2 regions of the Pseudomonas sp. NLJ1 genome follow, and region 1 is predicted to be linked to the other one. Evidence: riboswitches for the same ligand, from Rfam matches in the RefSeq annotation. Region 1 holds a riboswitch; the other holds the start of a gene.

The links. Region 1 has a riboswitch for cobalamin ahead of cobW (cobalamin biosynthesis protein CobW). Riboswitches for the same ligand answer to the same signal wherever they lie in the genome.
Region 2: it holds a riboswitch for cobalamin, as region 1 does, so the genes downstream of both, R9B85_RS22040 (ABC transporter substrate-binding protein) here and cobW (cobalamin biosynthesis protein CobW) in region 1, are expected to answer to the same signal.

Annotation. Positions count from the first base shown of each region.
Region 1 covers NZ_CP137735.1:291,481-294,698, forward strand. The annotation lists gene cobN (cobaltochelatase subunit CobN) at 1-958, opposite strand, end outside; gene cobW (cobalamin biosynthesis protein CobW) at 962-2,029, opposite strand; cobalamin riboswitch at 2,130-2,342, opposite strand; gene R9B85_RS01300 (hypothetical protein) at 2,441-2,800, shown strand; partial or broken gene R9B85_RS01305 (AAA family ATPase) at 2,966-3,218, shown strand, end outside.
Region 2 covers NZ_CP137735.1:4,876,576-4,879,793, forward strand. The annotation lists gene R9B85_RS22035 (FecCD family ABC transporter permease) at 1-607, opposite strand, end outside; gene R9B85_RS22040 (ABC transporter substrate-binding protein) at 607-1,617, opposite strand; cobalamin riboswitch at 1,729-1,926, opposite strand; gene R9B85_RS22045 (DUF1624 domain-containing protein) at 1,955-3,121, opposite strand.

The DNA of each region.
Region 1 (3,218 bases):
CGGGCAAGGCAATGTGCATGGCCAGGTCACGCGCCCCCAGGCCCTGCTCGCTGGCCTCCCAGCCGGGCTGGTTGTCTTGCGCGCAGATGGCCTGCAGTACCGGGATATCGCGACGGAACGGGCGCAGGTTGGGGCGCTCGGGGCTGGACAGGGCAAAGCCGGTGGTGTTGACCAGCACTTCGGCACCCACCTCGTCCAGCCAGGCTTCGACCTGCTCCAGGCAGGCGCTTTCCTTGAGGCTGGCCACGGCGATCGGCAACGGGTTGAGCCCGGCGGCCTGCAGGCGCTGGCAGAACACATCGATGAACGCGGTGTTGGCCGCCTGCAGATGGGAGCGGTAGAACAGCAGCGGCGCCACCGGCTGTTCGGGGTGCCACTGCGGGTACCAGTCCTCCAGCGTGGCGCTGCCCTTGGCCGGGTGATACACGGCGGTGCGCGGCAAAGGCTGCGGCTCGTCCCAGGCATAGTCGCGGCCCAGCCACTGGCTGGCCAGGCAGTTGAACAGGTTGATGGCGTTGGCCTTGCCGCCCTGGCGCAGGTAGTGCCAGAGGCGTTCGGCCTGCTCGCTGCTGACATTGCCCAGGCTGGTCAGCTCCGGGTCCGGACGGTCGTCGCCCGGCACCAGGATCAGCTGCACGCCACGGCCGGCCAGCTCGACCAGTTGCTCGACGCCATAGCGCCAGTAGCCTGCGCCACCGTGCAGCGACACCAGGATGACCTTGGCATGGCGCAGTACCTGGTCGACATACAGGTCGACCGAGGCATGGTTCTGTACCTGCATCGGGTTGGCCAGGCGCAGGCTGGGGTAATCGTCGGGCAATTGCTCGGCGGTGTCGGCGAGCAATGCCAGGTGCGAATCGCCGCTGCAGAGAATCACCAGCTCGGCGGGCGTCTGGCCGAGGTCGGCAATGCTGTCATCCGGCACGAAGCCGCCGGGCTGGGTCCGCAGCAGGTGCATGGGTCAGGCGCCCAGGGCCTGGCGCAGGCGCGCTTCCAGCTGGGCGGCATCGAGGTCCTGGCCGATCAGCACCAGGCGGGTGATGCGCGGCTCGTCGGCGCGCCAGGCGCGGTCGAAGTGCTTGTCGAAACGGGTACCCACGCCTTGCACCAGCAGGCGCATCGGCTTGCCGGGGATGGCCGCGAAGCCTTTTGCGCGCAGGATGCCGAACTCCACCACCAGCTGGGTCAGGGCGTCGAGCAGCAGGCTTTCGTCGGCTTCTGGCAGGTCGATGGAGATGGAGTCGAAGGCGTCGTGGTCATGATCGTCATGGTCATCGCCGTCATGGTGCGAATCATGGTGGGTACGGCGGCCATCGATGTGCGCCTCGGACTCGGCGCCCACGCCCAGCAGCACCTCCAGCGGCAGCTTACCGCTGCTGGCTTCGATCACCTTGACCGCCGGCGGCAGCTCTTCAGCCACCTCGGCGCGGACCTTGGCCAGCCCTTCGGCGTCGATCAGGTCGGCTTTGTTCAGCACCACCAGGTCGGCGCTGGCCAGCTGGTCGGCGAACAGTTCGTGCAGCGGTGATTCGTGGTCCAGGTTGGGGTCGAGCTTGCGTTGGGCATCGACCTGGTCCGGGTAGGCGGCGAAAGTGCCGGCGGCCACGGCCGGGCTGTCGACCACGGTGATCACCGCGTCGACGGTGCAGGCATTGCGGATTTCCGGCCACTGGAAGGCTTGTACCAGCGGTTTGGGCAGGGCCAGGCCGCTGGTTTCGATGAGGATATGGTCCAGGTCGCCACGGCGTGCCACCAGCTCGCGCATCACCGGGAAGAACTCTTCCTGCACGGTGCAGCACAGGCAGCCGTTGGCCAGCTCGTAGACGCGGCCGCTGGCTTCTTCTTCGGTGCAACCGATGCTGCACTGCTTGAGGATTTCGCCATCGATGCCCAACTCGCCGAACTCGTTGACGATCACCGCAATGCGGCGGCCCTGGGCGTTGTCGAGCATGTGGCGCAGCAAGGTAGTCTTGCCCGAGCCGAGGAAGCCGGTGACGATGGTGACGGGGAGCTTGGCCAGTGTTTTCATGTCGCATTGCCCTTGGCAGATTGGCGCGGGCATGCAGGACGACAGCCGCGGGCCATGCCGGCCGGGCTTGTTCGCCACCGGATCACCCCGCCCGGTTGAAAGTCGAAAACGTGACGAGGCAGGTCTCCTGGCTCGCACCGTTCCATGTGCCCGCTGGTGCAGCAGGCTGGCGGGATGACGCCTTCCCGCGCGCGGGCGCAGTGGCTGTGTCGATCCGTTGTCGGTGCTTACAGTTGCGGGGGCAGCCGCGGCTTGTACCGCGTTCCCGTCTTAGCTTCGGCCTGGCCGAAGAACCTCGAAGTGGCAAGGCTACGCAGTGGCTGGCGGGTGGTCAACCATTGCTGTCGGGCTGGCCGACAACAAGTGGCGCAACTGCGTTACAGTGGTGGCTTTGAGCAGCGAGGCCCACCGGTGAAACCCCTGAACAAGCGCGATATGGCACGCCTGGAGCGTGAACTGGTGGTTTGCCTGACCGAAGCCTGCGAAACCGCCAAGGCCGAGATCGTCGGTTTCAGCTGGCTTACCCACCGTCTCGCGCCCGAGGATTTTCCGGCCAGCCTGCGTATTACCTGGGTGTTCGAGCGAGAGGCCGACAAGGCCGCCGCCGTGGCGGGCGACGCGAAGGTGCGCATGCTGGCGCTGACGGGCCTTGCACTGGAGCAGGCCGGCATTCAGCTGGATCATCCGGCCTGGCATGTGCGGTTTGACAGTGAAGAGGCTTGCCAGCAGAGCCACGGGGGTGACTGGAGCAAGCGCTTGATGGGGCGCTGAACCAGGGGCATGCGCGGTCCTACAGGTCCAGCGCACACCTTAAGGGTGCCGCCGGCAATGTGGGAGCGGGTTCACCCGCGAACACGGGCGAAGCCCGTGCCATCCACCGCGTCGCCTGTTTCGCGGGTGAACCCGCTCCCACAGGGCCCGCGGCGCACTCGTGGAACCAGCCTGGGCTTGCAGGCCTATGGCGGCAACTACAGCTTCTATTCGGCCCAGAAAGCCAGCCAGACGGCGCTGGCCCAACAGCAACTTGCCAGGCTGAAACAGCAGCAGCAACGCCAGGCGCGCGAACTGCAGCGCACTACCAGGCCACACCAGCGTGCTCGATCACCTGCGCCAGGCAAACCCGACACTGGCCCAGGGCGACTTGCGCAGCCGCCTGGCACAACTGGGCCTGGATGCGGCCCGCATCGAA
Region 2 (3,218 bases), 1.1 Mb from region 1:
CCAGCCACACCGAAGGCCAACGTACGCCACTGAGGTTGCCCAGCAGCCAGAACAGGATGCCGCGCGCCTGCTCGGCAGTAGCCGACATGGTGATGAGGAAGGCGGTAAGGGCGTTGAACAGTTGCGAGCCGGCGATCCCGGCAAGGATCACCTGGGCGTTGTTGTTGCTGGGGCCGGCTGCCCTGGACAGCACCAGTACCAGAGCGAACGCTGCCAGGGCGCCGATGAAGGCGCCGCCGGACATGCTCAGCGCCAGGCTGCCGAAGCCCAGCAGGCCGACCAGCACCGCACCGGTCGAGGCGCCTGCAGACAACCCCAGCAGGTAAGGCTCGGCCAACGGATTGCGCAACAGTGCCTGCAGGATCACGCCGCAGGTGGCAAGGCCTGCGCCGCAGGCCGCAGCGACCAGGGTGCGGGGCAGGCGGTAGTTCCAGACGATGCCGGCGTCGATCAGGTCGACCGGATAGCCGGCCTGCCACAGGTGGTTGGCCAGCACCTGGCCGACCACGCCGGGCGCCAGGTTGGTTTCACCGATGGCAGTGCCGGCCAGCAGGGCTGCCAACAGGGCGGCCAGGGCAACGGCGATGCAGGGTAGCAGGCGCATCATCATTGGGCTGCTTTGCCGCTGGCGAAGGCGGCGGCCAGCGTCTGCACGCCGCTGAACAAGCGAATGCCGGCCTGCATGGCGTCGGCGTCGAGGATGACGATGCGATCGTGCTTCACCGCGTCCATGTTGCGCGTTACCGGGTCGCTACGCAGGAATGCCAGCTTCTTCTGGTAGTCATCGGCGGGGTAGCGGCGGCGGTCCATGCGGGCAATGATCAGCCACGAGGGGTTGGCCTTGGCCAGGGTTTCCCAGCCTACGGTCGGCCACTCTTCGCTGGACTCGACCACGTTGCGCACGCCGAGGGTACGCAGCATGAAGTCGGCGACCCCCTGGCGGCCCGCCACGTAGGGGTCGATGTGCAGGTCGGCGCTGGAGAACCAGAACAGCGCCGAGGTGGCGGACAGGTCCTTGCCGGCCAGTTGCGCCCTGGCACTGTCCAGGCGGCCTTGGAGCTCGGCATTCAGGGCCGAGCCACGGTCCTGCACGTCGAAGATTGCCGCCAGCTGGCTGACGCTCTTGTAGATGGTGTCGACCTGGAACGCCTGCAGGCGGGTGCCATCGGCGCCCACCAGGTTGTCCTTGCCTTCGCAGTCTGACGGCAGCAGGTAGGTGGGGATGCCCAGTTCATCGAACTGCTCGCGGGTGCCGACCACGCCCTGGGCACCGACCATCCATTCGAACTGCACTGTCACCAGTTGCGGGCGCTTGCCCACTACCGCCTCGAAGCTGGGCTCGTTGTCGGCCAGGCGCGGCACCTTGGCGTTCTGCACCTGGTACTCGGGCAGCACGTTGTTGAACCACAGCGAGGTGGCAGCCAGTTTGTCGCCCAGCCCCAGCGCGTAGAGCAGCTCGGTACTGGCCTGGCCAATGGTGACCGTGCGTTGCGGCGCCTGGGCGAAGGTTTGCGGCTTGCCGCAGTTGTCCAGCGTCAGCGGGTAATGGGTGGCAGCAGCCTGGGCCAGGCCGGTGAGGCCCAGGCCGGCGAGCAGGGTGGCAAAACGGGGCAGCATGCTGGGCGATCTCCTATCGGACAGTTCGGGTGAGGAACGCACGGACAGGCATCGCCGAGCCCCCGCTGGCCGAAGGGGCAACACTGATGGCCAATCCCGGACACCCCGCCGGTTGGTGAATGTAGGCCGGCAGGTCTCCTGACTGGTGCGTCATCGCCTGGCTCCGGCCTTCCCGGGTTCGTGGCCCAGTGGCATCGATGGAGCAGGCTCGGCACCTACAGTTGCGGGGGCAGTTCCGTTTGGCCCGAATTGGCGGGCCTGGGATTCCCTATTGTTTCCGTGGTGGAAACCGGCGGCCGGCATGGTAGACCATCGTGCCGCCGGGTGAAAACGCTTTTCAGAAGTACTTCAGCCAGGTGATGTCGCGCCGCCGCGCCTTCAGGCGGGCGAACCAGCGCACCGGCAGGTACAGCGAAACCGCGAGCAGCACTGCCGCCAGCCACACCGCGGCAATGCCGTCGAAGCCGAAGTAGTCACCATGGTTGCGGCCGAACAGCGCCAGGCTGGCCAGATACAGCAGCTTCAGCACATACAGGTGCAGCAGGTAGAAGAACATCGGTGCCGCACCGAACACCGCCAGGGCACTGATCCAGCGGGCCTGGCCGGCACGTTCGAAGGCGCGCAGCAACATCAGGCCACAGCCCAGGGTCAGCGCCAGGAACAGCAGCGACGGCGGGTACTTGGTGATGTTCAAGAAGCTCATCAGGGTTTGCGTGACGCTCGGGTAAGTGCTCCACGGCGCCTCGCCGTAGCCGTTGACCAGGCGCAGCACGACAAAGCCCAGCAGCGCGATCAGCCCGGCCAGCAGCAGGCGATGCTGGCGTTGGCCGGCCTCGCTGCCACGGGCGAACCAGGGGCCCAGGCCGTAGCCTAGGGCGATGACGCCGATCCACGGCAGTACCGGGTAGGAGGTGCGCAGGCGCAGGCTTTCGGAGAACTCCAGCCAGCCCCGGTCATGCAGGATTGCCCACGGCACATGCAGGGCGGATTCGGCGCCAAAGTGCAGGCCATCGAGCAGGTTGTGGCCGGCGATGATGATTGCGCCCAGGGCGATCAGGGCGGCACGTGGCAGCCACACCAGCAGCGACAGGGCGATCATGCTCACGCCGATGGCCCAGATCACTTGCAGGTAGATGACGCTGGGTGGCAGCTGGAAGGTCCACGCGAAGTTGACCAGGGTGAATTCCAGCGCCACCAGGAACAGCCCGCGCTTGAACAGGAACGCCGCGACATCGCTGCGGCCCTGGTGTTTCTCGCCGTACAGCCAGGCCGACAGGCCGGTCAGCATGACGAACACCGGCGCGCACAGGTGGGCCAGGGTGCGGCTGAAGAACAGCGACGGCTCGGTGGCGTCGATGGCCATAGGGTCGCTGACCTGGCGGTGCAGAAAGAAGGTTTCACGGACGTGGTCCAGGAGCATGAACAGGATCACCAGGCCGCGCAGGGCATCGATGCTCTGCAGGCGCTGGGTGAGCAGGGTGGGGGTGGCGCTGGCGCTTGTCATGGGAGGTCGCTGTTAGGAATCGATGTCAACTGAAACGTTATCTTATAACTAAATTATCCCGGAGAGGTAGATGTTTTTGTGCTGCCTGTGCCGGCCT